DNA from 3 places in the Bradyrhizobium sp. BRP23 genome. Region 2 is predicted to be linked to each of the others. Evidence: predicted binding sites of a transcription regulator. Region 2 holds the regulator's gene; each other region holds the start of a gene.
The links. Region 2 encodes LexA, which represses DNA repair genes until DNA is damaged. Its sites were predicted from a motif close to TGTTCNNNNTGTGTTCNG; they were not measured.
Positions count from the first base shown of each region.

Region 1: I6F24_RS04015 (DUF3072 domain-containing protein) is a predicted target of LexA. The motif match lies at 1,760-1,777, and genes of this name have one in related genera.
Region 3: I6F24_RS16460 (ribonuclease T2) is a predicted target of LexA. The motif match lies at 1,683-1,700, and genes of this name have one in related genera.

Region 1 covers NZ_JADYVW010000001.1:866,820-871,777, forward strand. The annotation lists gene I6F24_RS03990 (HWE histidine kinase domain-containing protein) at 1-426, shown strand, start outside; gene I6F24_RS03995 (hypothetical protein) at 423-644, opposite strand; gene I6F24_RS04000 (hypothetical protein) at 786-1,043, shown strand; gene I6F24_RS04005 (hypothetical protein) at 1,168-1,380, shown strand; gene I6F24_RS04010 (hypothetical protein) at 1,477-1,698, opposite strand; gene I6F24_RS04015 (DUF3072 domain-containing protein) at 1,814-2,008, shown strand; gene I6F24_RS04020 (DUF6496 domain-containing protein) at 2,099-2,428, shown strand; gene I6F24_RS04025 (hypothetical protein) at 2,435-2,797, opposite strand; gene I6F24_RS04030 (Do family serine endopeptidase) at 3,067-4,620, opposite strand; gene I6F24_RS04035 (universal stress protein) at 4,826-4,958, shown strand, end outside.
Region 2 covers NZ_JADYVW010000008.1:180,100-185,057, reverse strand. The annotation lists gene I6F24_RS22655 (ComEC/Rec2 family competence protein) at 1-140, shown strand, start outside; gene I6F24_RS22650 (GAF domain-containing protein) at 147-1,088, opposite strand; gene I6F24_RS22645 (hypothetical protein) at 1,307-1,741, opposite strand; gene lexA (transcriptional repressor LexA) at 2,131-2,832, opposite strand; gene glp (gephyrin-like molybdotransferase Glp) at 3,009-4,217, opposite strand; gene I6F24_RS22630 (hypothetical protein) at 4,439-4,642, opposite strand; gene I6F24_RS22625 (HAD family phosphatase) at 4,801-4,958, opposite strand, start outside.
Region 3 covers NZ_JADYVW010000005.1:320,307-325,264, reverse strand. The annotation lists gene I6F24_RS16475 (DUF3617 family protein) at 107-637, opposite strand; gene I6F24_RS16470 (hypothetical protein) at 684-983, opposite strand; gene I6F24_RS16465 (hypothetical protein) at 1,167-1,628, shown strand; gene I6F24_RS16460 (ribonuclease T2) at 1,747-2,439, shown strand; gene rlmJ (23S rRNA (adenine(2030)-N(6))-methyltransferase RlmJ) at 2,563-3,423, shown strand; gene I6F24_RS16450 (cold-shock protein) at 3,702-3,917, shown strand; gene I6F24_RS16445 (outer membrane protein) at 3,988-4,611, opposite strand; gene uvrC (excinuclease ABC subunit UvrC) at 4,862-4,958, shown strand, end outside.

The sequences.
Region 1 (4,958 bases), on a different contig from region 2:
CTTGCGCCCTATTCGCTGGGCGACCAGATCAAATTGGCAGGGCCCGAAGTTCAGTTGCTGCCGGCGACGGCCCAGACGCTGGCGCTCGCATTGCACGAGCTCTTCACCAACTCGGCAAAGTACGGCGCGCTATCCACGCGAGCGGGGCGGCTCGCGATCGATTGGCAGGTCGACGAGGAGCTGCTCACGCTGAGCTGGGAGGAATCCGGCGGTCCCCTGGTCAAGACCCCGAAATCGCGCGGCTTCGGCACGCGAAGCCTGCTTGCGAGCATCGAGTCCCAGCTTGGCGGACAGGCGCAGTTCGATTGGCGCGCCGAGGGCCTGCTGTGCCGTCTTGAGGTGCCGTTGACACGCAAGACCGCGGCGGCTGCACCAAGCAAGTTCGACACCGCCGGCGCTGCCGAATTGCAACGCGCATCCGGTTAACCTGACGCTGCGCTGCTCATGCGCTGCGCCGTGCGTGGTTCGCGCGCGACGCGCCCTTCGAGCCAAGCTTCCGTTCGGGCGAGATCGCGCAGCGCCCTCGCGTAGCGGCGGGCCGCGCTCCGCTCCGCGCCAAGCGGAAGCTTGCGCGCCTTGCGCAGGATGTCCGCGGCCGCGTTGCGATAGGCCAGCGAGCGGTAAAGAAAGACGACCTTACCCATATCGATGTTCCCGTTTTGCTGGCGCCCATCTTGGCAAGCCCGGCATGAACGCCCGATGAAACGGGCGGTAACAATTCCTTCAGCGGAACGGAACCGGGCGATCACATGCGCGTTGGCGTGGCAAGTTCGGGATGCCGTCCCATGCGCACCAAGAAGTCGTCTGAGCTGATCTCTGCCAGCGGCCTTATCAAGCTGATGACGCATGCAATGATGGGCGCAGCGCTCGGCCTCATTTTCAGCCTCACGCTCGTCCTGTCCAATCCAGCCGTCGCCAACCTGCTGAACAATGGCGGAAGCCAGGCCGCGATGGTCTTCGCCCTCACCTTGGTGACGACCTTCGCGATCGGCGCGACGCTCACCGGCGCCGTGTTCATCCTGGCCGAGGACAAGCAAACTTGAAGCGTGCGTGACGTACGGAAGATACTTCGCCGGGAACTCCTGCCGCGACGCGCGGTTTGCTGCCTGCGTCAATTTAACTCAGGGGGTTTCCCCGCATGAGACGACCAAGCTCGCTCTCGCCGTAATATTGGCAACCGGCCTTGCCGCCGCGCCGTTTGCCGCCCAAGCCAAATCGCACAAGGTCAAGCATGGATCCTCGATGTCGTCGGCACAGATCACCGGCGCCAACACCAAGTCCTCCAAGGGCGCTGATCCGTCCGGCCAAGGCGGCGCCGGTCCCGGCTCCGATCAGGGCGGCACCATGACCAACAAGGGCGGCATGACCGACACCAAATAGGCGCTCCTGGAATCATGAAGGGCTCCGCATTGCGGAGCCCTTTGTCTTCTATCTTTGGGTTCGGCACTCGGCCTTCAGTATCCGGCGCCAAGGATCTCAGCGGCGCTCGGCTGCGCGCGCGGAATTGCCGCCTGTCTTCACGGCACGAAGCCGCACCCGGTCGCGAACGTTTGGCAGTACGTCGCTGCCGCCGGCCGCCTTCCATTCGGCAATCAAGAGAGTGATTTTCCGGCGCAGGTCCATCTGCGCCAGGGCCCTTTCCGTGCAGTCGTGATCGCGCTCGACGAGGTCGCGCACCGACGCCTCGACGTCGGCCATCTCGAGCCTCAAGGCTCTGATTTTACGTCGAATTTCATTAATTCTGTTGTCCATGCCTTGTTAGAACAAAATAAGAACATATAGTCAAGTCACGATTTCAGGACGGAGACGCCAGATGCAGGTTCAAGGTAAATACGACGCCAGATTTTTCCTGGGCGAGCAGATGACGCGGGCGCAGGGTCTCAAGCTGAAGCGGCTCAGCGAAGAGGCCTACCAGCCCGGCCAATATGCGCGGGATCTGTCCTTCAGCGAGGCCGCCCGGCGCATCCAGGTGCTGGAAGCGGAGATCGAGCTGGCAAACTCCTTCTAGAGCATCGCATCGCGCTTTAGGCCTGCGCCGTTCCACGCTCCCGGAACCATGGCTGTGCAGAATGGTTCTCCCCGCCGAGGGAGAATATGCATGGCACGCAAGGCAAAAAAGCGCCGCTACTCACGCAGCTCGGGAAGCGATGTCGCCACCGAGATGCGGCGTTACAAGAAGGGCACCGCGAAGAGCGGCCGTGGCGGGCGCGGCGGCCGCGTCAAGAACCGCAAGCAGGCCATCGCGATCGGACTGTCGAAGGCACGCAAGAAGGGCAAGAAGGTCCCGAAGAAGGCTTCGAAGCGCAAGAGCGCCAAGAAGACGTCCAAGAAGACGTCCAAGAAATCATCCAAGAAAACGTCCGGGACGTCGTCCAAGAAATCGTCGAACAAGAAATCATCGAAGCGCAAATCCAAGCGGTCGCGCTGACCCGCCTCAGATCATGCTCCCCGGCATGAAGCAGCGGATCGAAATCCCGAACGCAGTCTTGACCGGCCACACCATCGTGCGGCCGGCCCGGTTGGGCTCGGTGATGACGGCCTCATCCGGCACATCGATCCACTGTCCGTCGATGCGGACACGGTAGCGCCCGTTGTGCGACTCCCAGTCGAGATCGGCAAGGGCGAAACCGTCCGCGTCCGAGCAGCACGGACCGAGATGGCTGCGCAAACTGTCGAACCATGGCTTCAGAGGAGAATTCGCGTAGCGGCCGTCGTCGCGCCCGAGCGCGTTTCCCCCCGAGAGCACCAATGGCGCCACGAGCAGCGCACTCCTGAGCGAGAGCTTCAATCGATCCATGTCGGCACCGATCACTTGTGAACCACCGGCGAGTTCCACAAAGCGCCGGGAGGCTCGAAGTTCCACGCTTGCAACCCCTCTCAGCGGCGACGTTGGCGCAGAGCACCGAGGCGCCCTGCGAGTGTGATCAGCGAACACGGCTTTTTCGGACGCACCAGGTCATCATCCCTGCCGTTAACGAGAATGTGACCGGCCTGGTGCGGACGTGACGTGTGTGCAAAAGGCGGCCCGAAGGCCGCCTTCCTGGATTGGTAAGGGTCGAGTTGACGTTATGCGAGTGGCACCGCAACGAAGCGGGTGGCCTCCGCGCTTCTGACCTGAAGCAGCACGCTGCGCTTGCCCGACGATTTGGCCTGCGCCAGCTCGGAGCGCACCTCGCCGACATTGCTGACAGCCTTGCCGCCGACATTGAGGATGACGTCGCCGGTCCGGATGCCGCGTTGCGCGGCCGGGCCTTGCGGATCAACCTCGGTGACGACGACGCCGTTCTGGCCTGCGCCCTGGACGTCACCGGCGGGCGCCAGGCTGAGGCCGAGGCGCGGCGTGCCGGCACCCGGCTGTCCGCTGCCCTCGTCGGCATTGCCACTGCCATTGCCCTTGGCCTGCCGCTCGTTCGGCAACTCGCCGAGCGCCAGCGTCACCGTCTTGCTGTCGCCCTTGCGGAAGACATCGAGCTTCACGGACGTGCCCGGCGTCAAGCCGGCGATGGTGCGGGCGAGGTCGCGGGAGTCCTTGATCGTGGTGCCGTTGACGGCGGTGATGACATCGCCCGCCTGGATGCCGGCCTTCGCCGCCGGGCTGCCATCCTGCGGATTGTCGACGATCGCGCCGCGCGCCTCCTTGAGCCCGAGGCTGTCGGCAATATCCGACGTCACCGGCTGCACCTGCACGCCGAGCCAGCCCCGGGTGACCGCGCCTTTGTCCTTCAATTGCGCGACGACGAGCTTGGCGGTCGAAGCCGGGATATCGAAGCCGATGCCGACCGAGCCGCCCGAGGGCGAGAAGATCGCAGTGTTCACGCCGATCACGTTGCCGTTCATGTCGAAGGCCGGACCGCCGGAATTGCCCTTGTTGATCGGCGCGTCGATCTGGATGAAGTCGTCATAGGGACCGTTGCCGATGTCGCGGCCGCTGGCCGAGACGATGCCGGCGGTCACGGTGCCGCCAAGACCGAAGGGATTGCCGACCGCGACCACCCAGTCGCCAATGCGCGGCTTCTGGTCGGAGAACTTGACGAACGGAAAGTCCTTCTTGCCGTCGACCTTGATCAGCGCGAGATCTGTCTTCGGATCGGTGCCGACCACTTTCGCGGTGTAGGTCGTGCCATCGTCCATCGTCACCTGCACGGACTCGGCGCGATCGACGACGTGATTGTTGGTCACAGCATAGCCGTCGGCGGAGATGAAAAAGCCGGAGCCTTCGCCCGTGATCATCTGGTGGCGCTGGCGCGGCATGCCGTTCGCGCCGCCCGGAAAGCGGAAACCGAACTGTCGCGAGAACTGGTCGAACGGCGTGTCCTCGTCCGAATCCATCCGGTTCTGCTGCAGCATCGCGCTCTTGTCGTTGTCCTGATCGATTTTGACCCGCACCGAGATCACAGCGGGTTTGACCCTGCTGACGAGATCGCCGAAGCCGGGCGGCGTCGCGGCGGCTTCGGCCGCCTGAGCCGGCGCAATCAAGGAGTTGATGCCGTACGGCGAGGCGCCTGGCGCAACTGCCAGGGCGGCCACGCCCAGCGCGGCCACGGTGCCGAGCAGCGCGAGCCGCCGCGGCCGCAAGATCTTGCGAGACGTGGTGATGTCGGAATTGACGCGATCGTTCATGTCGAAATGTCCATGTTGAGCAGGTGTCGCCTTGCCCGCAACATGGTCGCTGCCACCTTACGGCGTCCCGTCCGTCCGATTAAATCTCGGCAAAGAATGGATGAGCGGTCGCAGCAGCCAATCCGGACGTTTGATACAGCTCAACGCGCCGCCTTCGCGCAGTGAAAAACTGCGACCATCGGATGATGCTCAGCGGAGGCGCGCCATGTACAAAGACATTCTCGTCCACATTCCCACCGAACGTCCCATGCGTCCCGCGATCGAGGGCTCGGTCTCGCTCGCGGCGAAGCTCAACGCGCATCTCGACGCGGTCGCGGTCGGCTATGTCGCCACCAGTA
Region 2 (4,958 bases):
GGACGAGGGGAGCAAGCCGTCCCTGGCTGCCGGCCGGCGCCGGCGAGGGAGATTTCGACGGCAGCCTCGTGCCGAAGGCGGCCGTGCCCCGCAACCGGGACGCAACGCCATCGGAGGCCGACTTGCAGGCCGACGATTGACGCGGATCACAAATACCAGGCCAGCACGGCGTCAAGCCCTCCGTTGCCGATGACCGGCAGGGCCACCATTCGGCTCAGCCCGGCTGCGCAGGCTTCGGAGCCGGCGATCGAGCCGTCACGGGTGAGATCGTCGTTGAGCGCGGGCATGCCGGCGGCCCAGGCGCCGCCAATGCTGCCTTCGCCCCTGGCGATGGACTGCGCCGCATAGCGTGCGGCGAGGTCGGTCTGCGCGCTGCAATCGCCGGCGCGAAAGACCAGCGCCGAACGGTCCTCGTTCGGGACCCAGATCTCGAAGCGTCGCGCAATCGGCGTTGCCTGCGCGGAGAGGAATGTCAGAACCCAGGTCTGGTCGGTACCGGTTCGGTAGGGCACGCCGACGCCGAGATTGATCCCGACCTTGGCGGCGTCCTCCCAGCGCAGGAAACTCTTGGCGTCGTGCAAGTCCTTGATGATCAGCGGCAGGCCCGCCTTCCAGGTGCGTCCGGGCAGGCCGAAGCCGCGCGGAAATCTGGTGTGGCGGGAGTTGAATTCGAACATGTCCGCGGTGCCGTAATAGCCATCGACGAGCCCCATCTCATGCGAGAGATCAGGATCGTTGTGCCAGAGTTCGATCGCGCCGACATGCGCCTCGTCGTCGCCGCAGAACAGCACCAGCACGGCTTGCAGGAATTCGCCCGCGAACACCGGCACCGCCACGCCGCAGGTGAGGCCGGCCGCAGCGGCCTGATCGGTCCGCTTGAAATAGGAGTTGGCGAATTTCGTGAGGATGACGGGGTGGCCACAGGCCCAGGCCTTGCCTGGAAGTCCCTCGTCATATCCGAAGTGCAGCTCTTCGCTGACGGCTTTGAACGCGGACAGCCCATCGTCGTAGAGGCCGCCGCCGAATTCCAGCCGCATGCGCGTCCGGTCGGGTACCCAAAGTTCAACGACGCGAATGAAGGTCTTCATCGAGCGTGTCCGCCGCCTCAAACCACGACAGCATCGGTCATTTGGCTGCGGAGCGGACGTTCAAAATGCGGGCAGCACGGCCCAAACTTCGTGCGACGACGAGGCGCGGCGGTGGGCTCGCCGATCGAATGTCCTGAAACACAAACTTGCCGGGCTCGCCGGCCTTCGGCCGGCGACGGCAATTTCAATCCCGGGCTCGGCCTGTCGGCCGAAGGGCGTCAGCCGATCGGCAGGCGCGTGATCGTGGGCCGCGTGTCGGCGACGATCTGCGGCTTGTGCTCGCGCTCGGGGGCTGGCTGCGTCACCGGCAATTGCAGCACGGTCGCGCGCTGGCCTTCGACGAGCTGCGTCACCAGCACGTATTTGCCGTCGGGGAATTCGATCGCGTCATGATGGCGATCGGGAATGTGCGGGTCGATCTTGCCGAACTTGCCGACGCGAGAGTTCACGGTGCGCGTCCAGATCCAGCGGTTGTCGTAGCGGACGTTGTCGGCGAAAGCGAGCTCCGTCCCCGGCAGCAGACAGACCGCGACGGAGGGATCGGCTTCGGAAGCGAAACCGCGCGTCGAGGTGCCGCGGAAGGTTGTCGTGACGATCGTCTCGCCGACTTCGGCGGGGCGCGTCGCGACGGCATGCAGGCTGTAGTCACACATCGGGTGCTCCTCATGCTGGGATAGCGACCCGCGTCTCTTTCGAGGCGCAGGCCTCTATCAGAGTGGAAGCATACAACGCTCTGCTCGGTTATGGGCAAATCTGCGGCTCGCGTCCGCAGCGCGCGATCACATTATCTTTCCCGGATTCGATAGGAACAAACCTCGCGTCCTTGCATTCGGCCGGAGCTATCAGCACTGCCGGCACAACTCTACCGGTGAAGCAGAGCGAGATTGCTGCGCGCCTGCGCGGGCGAATGTCGCGCGGGAAGATGGACCGGACAGCCGGCGCAGAACCAGAGAAACCGTCCAGCCGGAGCGGACAAGTATCCGCTCCGATCCTGGATCGCCGATGCCGATCGAAACGCGCGCGGCGCTTGATGTTTCCCGTATCAGTACTTCCGGTAAAGCCCGATCAGCTTGCCCTGGATCTTCACGCGGTTCGGCGGAAGAATGCGGACCTCGTAGGCGGCATTGGCGGGCTCGAGCGCGATCGAGGCGCCGCGGCGGCGGAAGCGCTTGAGCGTGGCCTCCTCGTCGTCGATCAATGCCACCACGATGTCGCCGGTATTGGCGGTCTCGTTGCGCTGGATCAGCGCCATGTCGCCGTCGAGGATGCCGGCCTCGACCATCGAATCGCCGCGCACTTCGAGCGCGTAGTGCTCGCCCGAGCCGAGCATGTCCGGCGGCACGCTGATGGTATGGCTGCGGGTCTGCAGCGCCTCGATCGGCGTGCCGGCGGCGATGCGGCCCATCACGGGCACCGCGACGGGGCGCTCGCCCTCGTCCGCGGGCGGGCTGGAGCTCGCGCGCACCTTGCCGAGATTGCCCTCGATCACGCTCGGGGTGAAGCCACGGCGATTGCCGGCGGCGGCCTGGAGCTCGGGCAGCTTGATCACCTCGATGGCACGGGCACGGTTGGGCAGGCGGCGAATGAAGCCGCGCTCCTCGAGCGCAGTGATCAGGCGATGGATGCCTGACTTCGAGCGCAGGTCGAGCGCATCCTTCATCTCGTCGAAGGACGGCGGCACGCCGCTTTCCTTCAGACGTTCGCTGATGAACCGCAGAAGCTCGTATTGTTTGCGCGTCAACATCTCGACCAAAGTCCCCCGGTTGATGTCGTTCGATTCCGACACGATGAAGCCGGCACTAAGCCGCTACATCCTCGAAACAAATCATGAACGGACACTATATGTTCGATATGTGTTCCGCAACTGCTTAATTTATGGTGAACGCGGCCAAGCTCGCGGAATGCGTGTGGCTGGGCGGCTCAGACGGGCAGCCGGAGCACCTCGCAAGGCGTGCCGGCCTCGGCCTTCGGCGCGAACGGTGCGCGCACCAGAAGTACCTGTGCCGCAGCGAGATTCGCAAGAAGGGAGGAGTCCTGATGGCTGACCGGAAGGGCGACGCGCGTGCCGTCGTCGCGCTCCTCCAGCCGCGCACGCAGATAGTCCTCGCGCTGGTCGTTGGCGGCGAGATCGCGGCCCAGCACGGCGCGCTCGCGCCGATGATGAATCGCTGAACGGCCCGACAGGGCGCGAATCAAGGGGACCATGAACAGGAAGGCGCACACGTAGGACGACACGGGATTGCCGGGCAGGCCAATCACGCGCATCGCGCCTATCCGACCGTGCATCATCGGCTTGCCCGGCCGGATCGCGATCTTCCAGAACGCCATCGCGATGCCTTCGCCCTTGAGCGCCTGCTGGACCAGGTCGTGGTCGCCGACCGAGGCACCGCCGGTCGTGATCAGGATGTCGGCGCCGCTCTCGCGCGCGCGGCGGATGCCGGCGGACGTCGCCTCCAGTGTATCGGCGGCAATTCCGAGGTCGATGGTCTCGGCGCCCTCGCTGCGGGCGAGCGCATGCAGGGCATAGCCGTTGGAATAGACGATCTGGCCGCGACCAGGCGTGGTGCCCGGCATCACGAGCTCGTCGCCGGTGGCGAGAACGGCAACCCTCGGGCGGCGGATGACGGCGAGATGCGGATGATTCATTCCGGCGGCAAGGGCGAGATCGCGCTCGGTGAGACGGATTCCCTTGCGCAGCAGCACGTCGCCTTCGCGGAAGTCGACGCCTGCAGGGCGGATGTGCCGGCCGAAAATGGCGGCTTCCTTGATCGTCACATGTTTGCCGTCGGCAGCCGTGTCCTCCTGGATCACGACGGCATCGGCGCCGTCGGGAACGACGCCGCCGGTGAAGATCCGCACGGCTTCGCCGGGGCCGACGCTTCCCGCGAACGGCCGGCCCGCCGCGACCTCGCCGACGACGGTCAACCTCGAATCGTTTGCCGCGTCGGCCGTGCGCACGGCATAGCCGTCCATCGCCGACATCGCCTCCGGCGGCTGCGTGCGCCGCGCCGCGACATCGCGGGCGAGCACACGATGGTAGGCCTCGTCGAGGCAAACCATCTGTTCAGCCAGCGGCTCGACGCCGGCCAACACCGCGGCAAGCGCGTCAGAAACCGGCATCAGGGCCACGGGCGAACTCCTGCTGAGCACATCAGTCAATGGGCGGCGAGAGTTCTAGCCGAGTGCAGCCGTGAGGCAAAGCAGCACGCGGGATGATCTATCCTGCATGGTCGCAGGGGGTGGAGGAGGTCGGCTCAGCTCCGCCGCGGCATGATGCGGAAGGCGAGACAGACCGGAACGAGGATTGCCATGGCAAGGACGAGAATGACGAGCGCCACGGCCAGCATCGTTCAACGCCCCGTCGGATCGCCCGGACTGATGTCCGCGACGTCGGGCGGCTTGGGACCCTGATCCTTGTCCGGCAGCGGGTCCGCCTGGGATTTCAGGTCGGCGGCCTTGCTGATTAGCTTGGCGGAGAGGTCAGAATCCGAGGTGGTTCTGGCGAATTCGAGCAGGAGAGAGGCTTGCTTGGTGAGATAGGTCTTGCCCAGCACGTCGATCAGTCCAATGTAGAAGTCCCAACGGACTCATGAGTCCGAAGGGTGGTATTCCGTTCCCGGAACTCTGTATAAAAATGCACAAAGTGATCAGGTTCCACATCTTCAGCAGTTTTTGTTCCGGCAAGTGAGCGCGCTCCGGGCTTTCCCGCGGCTCAGATCCCCAGTGCTTTCAATGCGTTCCCGACATCACGCGGCGAGGTGACATGCACGGCGGTCAAGCCGCGCGCCCGTGCTCCCTCGATGTTCTCGGCGAGGTCATCGAAGAACACGATGCGCTCGGCCGGCACGCCGATCGCCGCCACGACATGGT
Region 3 (4,958 bases), on a different contig from region 2:
TCCGCGCGTCCAAGCCTCATTGAATTCGCGGAGAGAAACCCCTCACCCGTCTCGCCGCTTTGCGGCGATCCACCCTCTCCCACAAGGGGAGAGGGAAAGAGTACACCTACTTCGGCAGCAGCGCCTTCAGCTTGTCCATGTCGCGCGTGTTCATCTTGAAGCCGCCGGGCATGACGATGTCACCGGGCTTCTGACCCGGCTTGCAGGCCCCGAGCCACTTGGCTTGCAGCGTCGTCGTGCTATCGCGCCCCGCCGCACCGGCAACGCCGCCTTTTGCGTGCGAAGTGGTCTTCACCGTGTAGGCCGAATTGAAGTCGCCGGTGATCTCGGCATGCGAGGTCGTGCTGACGCCAGCGACGCTGCACTCGGAATCGCTGACATAGCCGGTCGCGGTCTTCTTGATCTCCTGCTTGGCGCAGATCTGCTTGGCCATCGGGGAGACGTTGTTGCTCATCTCCTTGTCGACGGTCTCATCGGTGCAGTGCTGCATGGTCATCTCGGGCACGGGCGAGCCCGATGTGACCAGCTTCATCTCCCAAAGACCGGCCTTGCGCAGCGGCAGTTCGTCGGCGCCGGCGCTGCCTGCCGACAATGCGAGGCAAAGCGTCGAGCCGAGCAAAGCGAGTTTGCGCGTCATGAGGGAAGCTCCCGGCTGAGAGAGGTGCGGCGCCTACGACAGCGCCTCAGTACAGTGTGCGGATCGGCCGGTCGGCGGCGCCATAAGGCACCCAGCGGCACGAGAACGAGATGTAGCCGCCCTCATAGCCCTGCACGGCCAGGAATTTCGCCACCTTGCCGTAGCGGGCGCAATGATCGACCGCGACCTGGCGCGCATCGACCCGGGTCGCCATCGAATAGGCGATGATGCCGCCGGTGTCGTTGCCCTTGAACGGCGGCACGTAATCGGCGCGCGCCGACTGGCTCGCCATCATGCCTGAGACAACCAGGCTGGCAAGAAGGCCCGCGGCCGCAATGATTCGCATTCCCGTCACTCCAATTGGCTGGCGCCAGTTTACGGTGCCGCGACGCACGTGAAAAGAACCGAACCCCTGTTGGCCGCGACACTTGGTCAAGTCCTTGCGAAGTGTTGCCGCGCTGCACTTGACCTCCCCCAACCTTCGCGGCACCGTCCGGCCTTCGCAAGACCTTAGCTGCCCGGATTGATCATGCGCGCCCCCTTCGAGAAATCGCTCCGTTTCGCCGCCGTGCTCGGCCTCATGTTCGGAGCATTGTCACTCGGCAAGGCCAGGGCCGCCAATCCGCTGGAGCTGAATTTCTGGCTGAGCGGGCCGCGCTATGACGGCGCCGTCGCCCCTTGCGACTGGGCTCTGCCGAGGATCGTGCACGAATTCGCCGAAAAGGAATCCAAGTTCTGGAATTCTTCGTTGCAGATCACCGGCTTCTCCGCCGTTCGCGAAACCGCGTTCCGGCCCTGGCAGTCCGACAACATTCCGCGCCGCTATTGCACCGGCGAGGCCATGCTCAATGACGGCAAGCCGCGCAAGGTGCATTTCTCGATCATCGAGGATGGCGGCTTTGCCTCCTACGGCAACGGTGTCGAATGGTGCGTCGTCGGCGTCGACCGCAACTGGGCCTACAATCCGGCGTGCCGCGCCGCCAAGCCCTGATCAACAGCGGCGGATTCGGGCTGATCAGCCAGTCGATGGCTGCTGCCCCAATTTTGTTCTTGAAATGTTCCCATTGCCTGCTAGGCTGTATTGCACAGTCTAGTTGAGGGGCGTTGTCATGTTTCACTCCAGATTGCATTCGTTGTCCCGCCTGATGATCTCACTGACCCTCGCTGCGGGGTTGGCCACCCTCGCGGGCGGTGCGAAGGCACAGGACAAGCGGCAGAACGCCCCGGGCGAGTTCGATTTCTATGTGCTGGCGCTGTCGTGGTCGCCCTCGTTCTGCGAGGAAGCCGCCGAACGGGGCGGCCGGTCCCAGATGCAATGCGGCGGACGGCCCTACGCCTTCGTGGTGCATGGGCTGTGGCCGCAATACGAGAACGGTTTTCCGGAGTATTGCCAGCGCCCGGCGCCGCGGCTGAACCGCAACATCGTCTCCTCGATGCTCGATTTGATGCCGGCGCCGGGCCTGATCTTCAACGAATGGGACAAGCACGGCACCTGCTCCGGGCTGGAGGGCCGCGGCTATTTCGAGATGATCCGCAAGGCGCGCGCTGCGATCAAGATTCCGGCCGAATATCTCGATCTGGCGCAGGCCAAGACCGTCGCGCCGGCGGAGGTCGAGGAGGCCTTCATCAAGGCCAATCCGGGTCTCAGCAATGCCGCCGTCTCGGTCACCTGCAACCGGACACGGCTGTCCGAGGTCCGCATCTGCCTCAGCAAGGACCTGCAATTTCGCGCCTGCGACGAGATCGAGCGCCGCGCCTGCCGCCGCGACCAGGTGACGATGCCGCCGATCAGGGGCGGGTAGCTCAGTCATTGCGAGCGCAGCGAAGCAATCCAGAGTGCCTCCGCGGACGCATTTCTGGATTGCTTCGCTGCGCTCGCAATGACAGGGGTTAGGATCGCGCCAGACAACGTAGTCCTCTCCGCCATGAACTACCGCCACGCCTTCCACGCCGGCAGCTTCGCCGATGTCATCAAGCACATCGTGCTGGCGCGCATCCTCACTTATCTGCAGGACAAGCCGGCAGCGTTCCGCGTCATCGACACCCATGCCGGCGCCGGCCTCTACGATCTCGACAGCGACGAGGCGCGCCGCGGCGGCGAATGGCTGACCGGCATCGCGCGGCTGCTGCAGGCGCGCCTGTCGAACGAGAGCGCAGCGCTGACGAAGCCTTATCTCGACATCGTCCGCGCCTTCAACCCAAAGGGGGAGCTCAAGGCCTATCCGGGCTCGCCGTTGATCGCGCGCGGCCTGCTCAGGCCGCAGGACCGGCTCGTCGCCTGCGAGCTCGAGCCGAAGGCACGGAAAGCGCTGATCGATGCGCTGCGCCGCGACGAGCAGGCCCGCGTGGTCGACCTCGACGGCTGGGTGGCGCTGCCGGCCTTCGTGCCGCCGAAGGAGCGGCGTGGCCTCGTGCTGATCGATCCGCCCTTCGAGGCCAAGGACGAGTTCGAGCGGCTCGGCGAAGCCTTCTCGGCAGCGTTCGCGAAATGGCCGACCGGTATCTACGTAATCTGGTATCCCGCCAAGAACCGGCGCGCCACCGACACGCTGGCGCAAACCGTGGCGCGGCTCGCAGCTGCAGCAAAGCCGCCTGGAAAATGCCTGCGCCTCGAATTCAGCGTCGCGCCGCAAGCCGACAGCGCCGCCCTCACCTCCACCGGTCTCCTGATCGTCAACCCGCCCTACACGCTGCACGGCGAGCTCAAGACCATTCTGCCGGAGCTGGAAATACCGCTCGGCCAGGGCGGTGCTGCCAGATTCCGGCTGGAGGTGCCCAAGCCTTAGCGCCAAGCATTGACGCCAAGCCGTAACACTCCGGCATTCTTGGGAAAAATATGCAGGACCGGTAGTCAATCTGCAAAGAACCGTATTATGCTATTTCCGTGACTGGCTTTACGTTCCGCTTCCGCGAATGGTTGCGGCGGAGTGAAGGCCCTAAGAAAGATCCCGCCGGACCGATCAGGTCCGTCCAAGGATGGCCAGCTCCCGGGCTCCGTAAGGCCCGGTCATGTCGCGACGTGAGTCTGCGTCGCGACGGAGGAGCAATGAGGGGGAGTTTCCCGATGGCCATGACGGGAACGGTCAAGTTCTTCAACGGCGAGCGCGGCTACGGCTTCATCAAGCCTGACGACGGCGGTCGCGATGTTTTCGTTCACATCACCGCTGTGGAGCGGGCGGGACTGAAGGACCTCGCCGAAGGACAGCGTATTACTTTCGAAGTCGAACCGGACAAGAAGGGGAAGGGACCGAAGGCGGTCAATCTGGTGATCCTCTCCTAGCAAGCCTGGCGAAAAAAAATCCCGGCCGCGAGCGGCCGGGAGGCTGGTCCGGTATTTTCTTCTTTGGATGTCAGAAGCGATAGTTCACGCCTGCGCGGACAACGTTGGCGCTATAGCCGTTTGACACGCCCGTGATTGCGAACTGGCTGGTCGACAGATCGATGTAGAGATATTCGAGCTTGGCGCTCCAGTTCGGCGCGAGGCCGACTTCCGCACCGGCGCCGATGGTCCAGCCGGCACTGGTGTGCGACTCCGACCAACCGAAGGTTTGTGCGCGCAGCTCGCCGAAGGCGAGACCGGCGGTGCCGTAGAACAGCACGTTGTTGAACGCATAGCCGGCGCGGCCGCGCAGGGTGCCGAACCACGGGTTGGAGAACTTCCACGGCGCAAACGTGTCGTCGGCGCCGGCGGCCTGGATGTCGCCCTCGACGCCGAACACCCACGGGCCGTTCTGGAAATTGTAGCCGGCCTGCACACCGGCGACGAAGCCGGACGGCTTGGTGGGGTTGTTGTCGACCGAGCCCCATTCATAGCCGATATTGCCGCCGAGATAGGGACCCGCCCAGCTATAGGCATTAAGCGGCTGATTGACGGTATAGGGCGCGCGCTGCCCGTAACTGAGATCGGCGGCCTCTGCCGAAGCTGTCCAGCCGGCTGCAACCAACGCGGCTGCGCCCACAACGAGCCTCTTCATCACTCACTCCAACGCCACTGTCGCAACCCGAGCGATGCCCGCGCCGCCGCGCGAGCAAAACCGCATGGTTACGGAACCAAGAGCTTTTCGCGTAGGATTTATCGAGAGTTTTAAGTTAAAGGGCTGTTAAGCCGGGTTACCGCCCGCTTAACAGACTTAAGGAAGCGTTACCGGGAGCTGCCCGCCATCCTCTGTGCGTGCCGCATGGCAGGAACTTCAAATCAGTCCCCCCAGCGCCTAAATTCGTCCCATGGTTCACGATTCCCCCGACAATCCGGACGACCGCGCGCGCAAGGCGCCGCCGGCTGCGAGCGACACGCCGCCCGAGCGGCTGGCCGGGCCGGACG